Regions from separate parts of the Bradyrhizobium sp. TM102 genome, predicted to be linked through region 2. Evidence: riboswitches for the same ligand, from Rfam matches in the RefSeq annotation. Region 2 holds a riboswitch; each other region holds the start of a gene.
What was found. A riboswitch is a leader RNA that binds a small molecule or an ion and turns the genes downstream of it on or off. The one in region 2 is predicted to bind cobalamin.
Positions count from the first base shown of each region.

Region 1: another riboswitch for cobalamin. It lies ahead of GDN70_RS25865 (energy-coupling factor ABC transporter permease); the one in region 2 lies ahead of GDN70_RS19435 (TonB-dependent receptor).
Region 3: another riboswitch for cobalamin. It lies ahead of GDN70_RS25930 (DUF1636 domain-containing protein); the one in region 2 lies ahead of GDN70_RS19435 (TonB-dependent receptor).

Region 1 is NZ_AP021855.1:5,406,616-5,410,145, reverse strand. Features, by position in the region: gene GDN70_RS25875 (cobyrinate a,c-diamide synthase) at 1-621, shown strand, start outside; gene cobA (uroporphyrinogen-III C-methyltransferase) at 618-1,349, shown strand; cobalamin riboswitch at 1,395-1,614, shown strand; gene GDN70_RS25865 (energy-coupling factor ABC transporter permease) at 1,651-2,328, shown strand; gene cobF (precorrin-6A synthase (deacetylating)) at 2,375-3,124, shown strand; gene cobT (nicotinate-nucleotide--dimethylbenzimidazole phosphoribosyltransferase) at 3,135-3,530, shown strand, end outside.
Region 2 is NZ_AP021855.1:4,057,596-4,061,125, reverse strand. Features, by position in the region: gene GDN70_RS19435 (TonB-dependent receptor) at 1-1,812, opposite strand, end outside; cobalamin riboswitch at 1,926-2,140, opposite strand; gene GDN70_RS19430 (hypothetical protein) at 2,184-2,447, opposite strand; gene GDN70_RS19425 (hypothetical protein) at 2,561-2,770, opposite strand; gene GDN70_RS35010 (hypothetical protein) at 2,909-3,085, opposite strand; gene GDN70_RS19420 (adenylate/guanylate cyclase domain-containing protein) at 3,210-3,530, opposite strand, start outside.
Region 3 is NZ_AP021855.1:5,419,244-5,422,773, reverse strand. Features, by position in the region: gene cobO (cob(I)yrinic acid a,c-diamide adenosyltransferase) at 1-619, opposite strand, end outside; cobalamin riboswitch at 660-880, shown strand; gene GDN70_RS25930 (DUF1636 domain-containing protein) at 974-1,348, shown strand; gene cobW (cobalamin biosynthesis protein CobW) at 1,345-2,379, shown strand; gene cobN (cobaltochelatase subunit CobN) at 2,379-3,530, shown strand, end outside.

The DNA of each region.
Region 1 (3,530 bases), 1.3 Mb from region 2:
CCGCAACCTGCCGCGAAGGGGCTGAACGTGACGCCACCGGGCCAGCGCATCGCGCTCGCCCGCGATGCGGCGTTCTCCTTCGTCTATCCGCATATGCTGGAAGCCTGGCGCCGGGCGGGCGCGGAGATCTCGACATTCTCGCCGCTCTCCGATGAAGCGCCTGACGCGAGCGCCGATGTGTGCTGGCTGCCCGGCGGTTATCCCGAGTTGCATGCCGGCAAGATCGCGGCCAATGCGCGTTTTCGCAGCGGCCTGCGCGCCTTCGCCGAAACGCGGCCGGTGCACGGCGAATGCGGGGGCTATATGGTGCTGGGAACCGCTTTGACCGATGCGGACGGAATCCGCCACGAGATGACAGGCCTGCTTGGCCTCGAGACGAGCTTTGCCAAGCGCCGCATGCATCTCGGTTATCGTCTGGCCGAACTCGCCGCGCCGATGCCGGGACATCGCTCCGGCGCGCGCCTGCGCGGCCACGAATTCCACTATTCGACCATTCTTGCCCAGCCTGATACGCCGCTGGCGGTCGTGCATGATGCGACTGGCGCAGTCATCGCCGAGACCGGCTCGCAGCGCGGCCACGCCACCGGCACCTTCTTTCATCTGATCGCGGAGGACCGGTGAGCGGATTCGTCTCCTTCATCTCCGCCGGGCCCGGCGACCCCGAGCTTCTCACGCTCAAGGGCGCCGCGCGGCTGCGCGAAGCCGACGTCGTGCTCTATGACGATCTTGCCTCTGGCGCGATCCTCGATCTCGCCCGGCCAGGCGCCAATCTCGTCGCGGTGGGGAAACGGGCAGGGCGTCCCTCGACCAAGCAGCACCACGTCAACCGCCTGCTGGTCGACTATGCGGCGACAGGCGCACGCGTGGTGCGGCTCAAGTCGGGCGACGCCGGCATTTTCGGCCGGCTCGAGGAAGAACTTGAGACGCTGCGTGAGGCCGGCATCGGCTACGAGATCGTTCCCGGCGTGACATCGGCCTGCGTTGCCGCGGCGCAAGCCGGCATTCCCCTGACCCGGCGCCATACCTCGCGCCGGGTGCAGTTCGTGACCGGGGCTGATGTCACCGGCGCGTTGCCGCCTAACCTGAACTGGGGGGCACTGGCCGACCCGGAAGCGACGACCGTGGTCTATATGGGCCGGCGCACCTTCCCAGCGCTTGCTGCAAAATTGATCGCGCACGGCCTCGCCCCAACCACGCCGGCATTGTTCGCCGAATCCCTCGGACGCCCCGACGAACGGCTGGTCCGCACCACCATCGCCGAGCTTGCCGAGCAGCTTGCGCGCGGCGGGGCCGCCTCGACGGCCGCCGTGATCCTGTTTGGGGCGCTGGCGGGGGATTATCCCACATGACGGCCTTGGCCGCCGTTCGCCCCTTGACGCAGGCTCAGCGAAAGGGGCACACAAGAGAGGCATGGTGCTCGACGCGGCGCAAAGCGCCGGAGCATAATCGGGAATGGGGGTGGGCGGACCCAGTTGCGGCGCCCAAAACCCCAGCCGCCCCCGCGACTGTAAGCGGTGAGGGACTCCGATCAGCCACTGGGCCGCAAGGTCCGGGAAGGCCGGAAATCCCGGGGAACCGCGAGCCAGGAGACCGGCCCTGCACGTTTTGAGGCCAAGGCCGTCGGGTGTGACGGCAGGAAGGAACTGAGCCATGCATATCGAACCCGGGGTCGTGACGGGCGCCAAGCTCGTGTTGAGTTACGCAACCGGCATCGCCGCAGGCGGCGTTGCGCTGAAGCTCGCGGTCGAGACCGTGCGTGAGCAGGGCATCACGTCGTTCGCGGCGCGGACGCTGGCCACCACAGTCCTCGTCTTCACTTTCTTCGAGATCCTGCCGCACTTCCCGGTCGGCGTCTCCGAGGTGCACTTCATTCTCGGCTCGACACTGTTCCTGCTGTTCGGCGCGGCGCCGGCGGCATTCGGCCTTGCCTTCGGTCTGCTGCTCCAGGGCGTGTTCTTCGAGCCGGCCGACATCCCGCAATACGGCATGAACGTCACCACGCTGCTGGTGCCGCTGTTCACGATCCAGGCGATCGCCACACGGATCATCTCGCGCAACACCGCCTATGTCGATTTGAAGTATCGGCAGGCGTTGGCGCTCTCGACGACCTACCAGGCCGGCGTGATCGCCTGGGTGGCGTTCTGGGCGCTCTATGGTTCGGGCTTTGCGATGAGCAACCTCGCCAACATCGCGACGTTCGCGGCGTCCTATGCGCTCGTCATCGTGATCGAGCCGCTCGCCGATCTCGCGGTGCTGGCACTGGCGAAGTCGCTGCGCGGCGTCACCGCGCCCGGCCTCGTCACCCCGCGCCTGCACAACGCGGCCTGAGAGACAAGCGAACGGGCGGCCAGCAGGGCCGCCCGTCGCGTTCGCGATGCTCACACTCTCCCTGATAGGCATCGGTTGCGGCGATCCCGACCAGCTCACGCGCGCCGCTGTTCAGGCGATCAACGCCGCCGATCTCGTCCTGATTCCGCGCAAGGGGGCGGCAAAGTCCGATCTCGCCGATCTCAGGCGGACGATCTGCGCGGACGTGCTCACCAGCGACAAGACAATCATTGCCGAATTCGACCTTCCCGTGCGCGACGCTGGTGAAGCTGACTATCGCAAGGGCGTGGACGATTGGCATGATGCGGTTGCCGCGGCCTGGTCGAAAGCGATCGCAAACCATCTCGAAGGCGAAGGCAAGGTTGCGCTGCTGATCTGGGGCGATCCCTCGCTCTATGACTCCTCGCTGCGCATTGCACGACGGCTCAATCCGTTGCCGACGATCGAGGTCGTGCCCGGTATCACCTCGATCCAGGCGCTGTGCGCGGCGCATGCGCTGCCGCTCAACGACATCGGCGAGCCTTTTCTGGTCACGACGGGGCGGCGCTTGCGCGAAGGCGGCTGGCCGCAAGATGTCGATACCGTGGTGGTGATGCTCGACGGCGGCACGGCGTTTCAATCGCTCGATCAGCGGGGCTTGCAGATCTGGTGGGGCGCCTATCTCGGCATGCCCGACCAGATCATCATGTCCGGCGCGCTCGCCGAGGTTGGCCCGCGCATCGTCGCGGCGCGGCAGGAAGCGCGCGAGCGGCACGGCTGGATCATGGACAGCTACATTCTCAAGCGCGCACGTTAAGCGAGGCAGCATGCTCCCCGAATGGGTCCCCCAGAACTGCCCCGATGTCTCCGCGGCCCATCGCGAGGCGGCGATTGCGCGGCAGGCGCAACTGACAAAACCGACCGGCGCGCTCGGCCGGCTCGAGCAGCTCGCAATCGAGCTTGCGGGCCTGCAGGCGACCGAACAGCCGCGTGCCGCACGGGTGCCGATCATCATCTTCGCCGGCGACCACGGCATCGTCGCGCAGGGCGTATCGGCCTATCCGCAAGCCGTGACTATCGCGATGATGGCGAATTTCGCCGCCGGCGGCGCCGCGATCTCGGTGCTGGCGCGCGAGCTTGGCTCGAGCCTGGAGGTGGTCGACGCCGGCACGCTGGCGCAGGACGAGATGGCAGGAATCGTCACCGACAAGCCGCGCCACGGC
Region 2 (3,530 bases):
ATAGGACAGACTGGTCTCAGAGCCGTAGCGGCGGGTCGGATCAAGATTTGTGTTGTAGAACAGGACCGGATTGAAATGGACCTCGTTGGTGAGATCCATCAGATAGAGACTGCTCTGCAGCTGCAACCCGCCGCCCTTGATGCGAACACCGCCCTCGATGTCCTGCGAGGTCTGGGTCTTGAGCTGGAACGTTTGCGGGATCGCAGCGAAGGTCAAGGGATCGAACGAAGGCCCTGAGGACAGGCGCTCGTCGACATCAGGCGTGCGGAACGCGCGCGCTACGCGGCCGAACAGCGAGACCTGGTCGTTCAGGCGATGCTCGGCGCCGAGATGCAGCGCATATTGGGTCTCGTTGCTCGTCAGCGGCAACGCGCCGATGTCGGCGTTGAACGGAGCTGCCGGGTCGAAATTGTCGCGTGCCGCAAGACTGACGTTCTGCAACCGCGCGCCGTAGGAGATGTCTGTCGTGGGGGCGATTCCCAATGTGTGCTGGAAATAACCCGCAACCGTCTGCTGCCTGAGGTCGTAATTGTGCCAGGGGGCGAGCCCCTGCCCGGCGCCGCGGTTCTGCTCAAAGCTCGCATCGTAATAGTCGATGCCGGTCAGAAGCTGCGACGGCATGCCGAGCAGCAGGCTCTTCACGCTGAGCCGCGGCGTGATCGACCATGTCGTCAGATGGGAACCGACATAGGTCGACGAGAAGAAGGCCGGAACCGGCGTCGGGCTGGAAAAGAATGCACTCTGCTGCTTCTTGTCGCGCACGCCGCCGTCGACGATGAGATCGACGCCGCTGATCAGGGTCTTGGTGAAACCCGCAGTCGCGCCAAAACCCTGCTGGTTGGCGTAGTTGAACAGCGTGCTGGTCCCTCGCCGGTTGGCCCTGAGCTCGTCGAGGCCGATCGAGGGATCGACGGTGCGGCCGCCCGGCAGTCGCAGCTCCTGATTATCACCGGTAACCGTGAGAAAAGCAGTCAGGCCTGGCGTGGTGTAATTGAGATTGCCGACGCCATTCTGCTGGGAATAGCGGTTGTTGTCGCGATAGCCATCGGTCCTGACCGTATTGCCGTAGAACGAGGTCGACCACCGACCGGAATTGAGCGAGGTCGACACGTTGCCGAGCCTGGTGTTGAACGAGCCGAAGCCGGCCTCGATGCGCGCGGTCACGGGCGGTCCGCCGACGCCGTTTTTGGTGACGATGTTGATCACACCGCCGACCGCGTTGTCGCCATAGAGCACCGCGCCGGAATTGCCGCGCGTCACCTCGATGCGCTCGATGGAATTGAGCGGGATGGTGGAGAGATCCACCTGCGCCATGTCGACGTCGTTCAGCCGCCGGCCGTTGACCAGCACCAGCGTGTTGGCAGTGGCAAAGGCGCCGAAGCCACGCAGGTCCACGCTGGTCTTGGCGCCGATCTGGCCGCCATAGAACGTCGTGATCTGGGCCCCCGGCGTTTGCGTCGCAATGATCTCGGCGAGCGTCTGCGATGGCGAATGCGCGATATCGGCTGCCGTGATGACGGTCGTCGCGGCCCCGACGATGCCGCCGCTGCCGGCGGCAGCCTCACCGCCGGAGCCGGATGAGCCGGCGCCATTGCCTGCCGGCGCGACATTCGTCCTCACCCCCGCCTCGCCATCGCCGATCGCCCTGGCGCGCGTTCGGTTCTGATCGTCGGACCTGGTCACCTCGATCGGCGGCAATTGCTCGGCAAGCGCCTGCTGGGCGAAGGCGGAGGACGGATCGAGCGAATGCAGGGAAACGGATGCGAGCAGGCCGGCGGCAAAGCGCCTGGCGGCAGAGACGAGACGGGACACAATGGTAACCTCGGTATGACGTCAGTGGCACGTCACAGCGAACGAGGTTTCACGGCAGAGCGATGGATTGCTCCGGTGAAGCTAATGTCTGTACTCCCCGACCGACATCTTCGCGTGTGACCACGGCTGACGGCAGGTCTCCTGGCTCGCGGGTCGTGACCTTGCGTCGCCTTCCCAGGACCGAGTTTCCCAGTGGCATGAGACGAAAGATTCACCGCTTACAGTTGCGGGGGCAGCCGTGGCGTTGAGATAATCCCGGCGTTGGGACAATCCCGCACCACATTCCCTTTTGATCTCCATGAGGAGAACCGTCGCCGATCATTTACGAGCCGTTCGCCCCGGGAGTCAATCGACCGTTAGGTGCCGGCCGCTCAGGTCCGCCCTCGCACCCGTTGCGCCTGGGCCCAGGCGGCAGCGACGTCGCGCGGCGGAACATCGACGCGCTTGATCGGGGTCAATTCGCCGGAGGCCGAGACGATCGCGGTCTCCTCGCGCCGGCAGCGCGTGCAGACAAAGCGCACCTCGTGTGGAGACGCCGTCCAACTCGACCGCTTCACGTTGGCTGCCATCGGCCAGGCATCGCAATGCGAGCACGACACCAGAAACCGGCCGGGATCGAGCATACCCATTTCCATCGGACTCCGCGTCCTGCCCACTTGCTTCAATGATTGACCCATGTGAATCGTTCCGGTGCCCAGGCACCGCCCATTCCACTGGTTGCATCCCTACAAGGCAGAAGGCGGTGCGCTCAGCGCGCGCCCTTGAGGGTGCAGGAGGTCGTGCAGGTGACCGTGGTGCCGCGATCGCACGATTTGCAGGCATTGACGCACTGGTTCATGTCGCGGGGATTGTAGCTGTAGTTCCGCATCGGGCAGGTCGGCGTCGAGCCGGTGATATCCTGCTCCTGGTCGCAGGCCGCCGTCATGAGCGCGAATATGATCACGGCAACGAGGCGCATGTGATTGCCCTGTCAAGCATGGCAAATGACACTCGCGAGGTGCGCTGCATTGCAGCGAACCCCGGCCTTTCCACCACGAGCGATCGCTCGCGAGGTCAAGGATGCGCGCCAAACCTTAAGAACGGATTGCAGCCGGCGTCAGGCAGCAGCCTTGGTCGCGATCGCCTGCCGCATGTCCACCGCCAGCTGACGGTATTGCTCCGAGAGTTTCAGATAGAACTCGCGCTTGGTGCTGTCGGTGGCGAGCTTGGCGATCAGCTCGCATTCGGCGGTGAGCGTCTCGAACCGTTCCAGCCTGTCCTGAAGTTCCGTCATCGGCGTGTCCCCGTCAAACGCCTCAAGGACATCCAACCTAAGCCCGGGAAATAGGTCACGGCGAACATCGTTATCGAGTAGAAACGTTTTTTCCGGACAGGGCGAGCTGGCGCAACAAAAACGGCTATTTCTGCTCCAGCCGCCAGGCGCCGTCCCACCCCTCTTCCGGCGGCTTGGCCTCGAACTGCGCGATGCGGCCGAGCATCGTGCGCGAGGGGCCGTCGCCGGGGACGGCTTCGAGCGCGGCGTTGAAGGCGGCGCGCGCCTCGTCGAAGCGGCGGGCCCGATAGGCGGCGAGCGCTTCGGCATAATGCGTGCGCAGGCTGTCCTGCGCGCCGGTGAGTGCGCCCGCCCGCGCCATCACCTCGAAGATCGGCTGCGGCGCGCTCTGGCCCGCGACCGCCAGACGATCGATCTCGCGCAATTCGAGCCGCGCTCCGATCGC
Region 3 (3,530 bases), 1.4 Mb from region 2:
CCTGCGCCTTGATGCCGGAGCGGAAGGGATGCTTGACCAGCGTCATCTCGGTGACGAGATCGGCGATCTCGATCAGCTCGTCCTTGGCGTTGCGCCCGGTGAGGACGACATGCGTCATCGGCGGCTTCGAGGTGGTCAGAAACTCGACGACCTCGGCGATGTCGAGATAGTCGTAGCGCAGCGCGATGTTGATCTCGTCGAGCACGACCATGCGCAAGCTCTCATCGAGGATCAGCTCCTTGGCCTTCTCCCAGCCGGCGCGCGCGGCGGCGATGTCGCGGGCGCGGTCCTGCGTCTCCCAGGTAAAACCTTCACCCATGGCGTGGAACTGGCAGAGGTCGCCGAAATGGCCGGTGAGCAGGCGTCGCTCGCCGGTATCCCAGGCGCCCTTGATGAACTGCACGACCGCACAGGGGAAGCCATGGGCGACGCAGCGGACGATCATGCCGAAGGCCGAGGAGGACTTGCCCTTGCCGGCGCCGGTGTGGACGATGATGAGGCCCTTTTCGCCGCTCTTGGTCGCCATGATCTTGTCGCGGGCGGCCTTCTTCTTCGCCATTTTCGTGGCGTGGCGGGCGTCGGTTTCCTCGGCCGTTTTTGTATCCGGTTCAGGCGTCATCGGTCCCGGTCCTTCGGCTTGACAAGTGGCGGCCACCGGCAAATGGTGGCCCGGCGTTGGTTCCTGTCCTATGACAGGCGAAGAGGGAATGCGATAGGGTCCGAATCGGCAAGATTTGGGTCCAAAATGCAGCCGCCCCCGCGACCGTGACCGGAGAGATGCCCGAAGCCACTGATTCCCGCGGGAATCGGGAAGGCGGGGATCGAAGGGGAAAACCCTGCTCCGCAAGCCGGGAGACCTGCCAGCGCGGACGAGTTTTGGACCGGCGGACGGGGTGTTCCGCGACGGGGAAACGGGCCTTCTGAAGAATGGTCCGTGTGCCTCATCGCCTCCCGCTGTTATCTGGAAGAGGCGATGACCGTCACACTTCACGTCTGCATCACCTGCCGTGCCGGCGAGACGCCTGGCGAGGGCGAGGCGACGCCCGGCAAGCGCCTGCATGGGGCGATCCTCGACGCCGGCGTGCCCGAGGGCGTCAATGTGGTTCCCGTCGAATGCCTGTCGGCCTGCAATCAGGGCTGCTCGGTCGCGCTCAGCGCGCCCGGCCGCTGGTCGTATGTCTATGGCCGCCTGTCGGATGCGAATGCGCAGGATGTGGTCGCGGGGGCGGCGGCCTATGCGGCGGCGCCGGATGGTCTCGTGCCCTGGCGCAGCCGGCCGGAAATATTCCGCAAGCAATCGCTTGCCCGCATACCCCCCATTGCCGTCGTGCCGGAGGCCGCCGAATGAACTCGCTCGCAAAAGTCCCTGTGACGGTGGTCACCGGTTTTCTCGGCTCCGGCAAGACGACGCTGATCCAGCATCTGCTCAGCAATGCCGGCGGCAAGAAGCTCGCGGTGCTCGTGAACGAGTTCGGCAGTGAGGGCGTCGACGGCGAGATATTGAAATCCTGCGCCGATGCCAATTGCCCGGAGGAGAACATCGTCGAGCTCGCCAATGGCTGCATCTGCTGCACGGTCGCGGACGATTTCATTCCGACCATGGAGAAACTGCTGGCGCGGCCCGTGCGCCCCGATCACATCCTGATCGAGACCTCGGGCCTGGCGCTGCCGAAGCCGCTGCTGAAGGCATTCGACTGGCCGGAGATCCGCTCGCGCATCACCGTCGACGGCGTGATCGCGCTCGCGGATGCCGAGGCTGTCGCCGCCGGCCGCTTTGCACCGGATCCTGATGCCGTCGAAGCGCAGCGGGCGGCAGACCAAAATCTCGATCACGAGACGCCGCTGTCGGAGGTGTTCGAGGATCAGATCGCCTGCGCCGATATCGTGCTGCTGACCAAGGCCGATCTTGCGGGCGCGGCGGGGCTTGAAGCGGCCAAGGCGGCGATTATTGCCGAGATGCCGCGCCGCGTGCCGATGCTCCCCGTGACCGACGGCGCGATCGATGCGCGCGTCATCCTCGGTCTCGGCGCCGCCGCCGAGAACGATCTCGCTGCGCGCCCCTCGCATCATGACGGCGAGGAGGAGCACGAGCACGATGACTTCGCCTCCGTCGTGGTCGACCTTCCTGAAGTCGCCGACGTCGATGCGCTGGTCGCATCCGTCCAGAAGCTGGCACGCGAGCAGAACGTGCTGCGGGCCAAGGGTTACATCGCGGTCGCGGGCAAGCCGATGCGGCTGCTGCTGCAGGCCGTCGGCGAGCGCGTGCGCCACCAGTTCGACAAGCCGTGGGGCGCCGGTCACAGGCGGTCGAAGCTCGTCGTGATCGGCGAGCACGGCGATATCGACGAGGCCGCCATCAAGGCAGGACTAGGTATCTGATGCACGTCGTCTTCCGCGAGAGCCGTGGTCTGGAGGAGACCGCGACGCCAAGGGATATCGGCCAGGACCCGGCCGATCTCGTGGTGCTCTCGTATTCGGATTCGGATCTCGCGGCGTTCGCAGCCGGCTGGCGGCGTGGTCGCGAGAACCTGCCGACGCTGCGGCTCGCGAACCTTGCTGAGCTGCGTCATCCGCTGTCGGTCGACACCTATATCGAGCGCACGCTGTCGCAGGCGCGCGGCATTCTGGTGCGGCTGATCGGCGGGGAGTCCTACTGGCCATATGGGCTTGCGGCCCTGCAACAGCTCGCGAAGGACCGTGGCATTGTGCTGGCCGTGCTGCCGGCCGATGGCCGTGACGACACGCGGCTCGATGCATACTCGACCTTGCCGGTCTCGACGCTGCGCCGGCTCAAGGTGCTCTGCGACACCGGCGGCCCGGTCGCGGCGCAGGCCGCGATTGCACAGCTCGCGCTGGCCTCGGGCCTCTATGCCGGGCCAGTTATCGGCGAGACGACCGTGCCCGAGATGGGGTTCTACGATCCCGCGCGTGGTGTCATTGCTGCGCCGGTGGGCGGCGAGGGCAGGCCGCGCGCGCTGGTGACGTTCTATCGCTCCTATCTCACCGCTGCCGACACCGGCCCGGTCGATGCCCTGATCGCGACGTTGCGTCAGAAGGGATTTGACACTTGTGGCGCGTTCGTCACGTCGCTGAAGGCTGCGGGCGTTGCGGATTGGCTGCGCGCGTATCTTGCGCAAAATCCTCCGGCGGCGATCGTCAATGCGACGGCGTTCTCGGCCATGGGCGACGACGGCACGACACCATTCGACGCCGCATCCTGTCCGGTGTTTCAGGTCGCGCTCTCCACCGCGCGGCGCGAGGACTGGACGGAGTCGCTGCGCGGCCTGTCGCCCGGCGATCTCGCGATGCATGTGGTGCTGCCCGAGGTCGATGGCCGCCTGTTCGCGGGCGTGGTGAGCTTCAAATCGGCGGGGATGCGTGACCCCGATCTGCAATTTTCGCGTCTTGCGCACGGCGCCGATGAAGGGCGCGTGACGGCCGTCGCCGCGCGCGTCGCGGCTTGGCGGGGCCTCGCGGAGAAGCCAGCGGCCGAGAAGCGCATTGCGATCGTGCTCTCGAATTATCCGGGC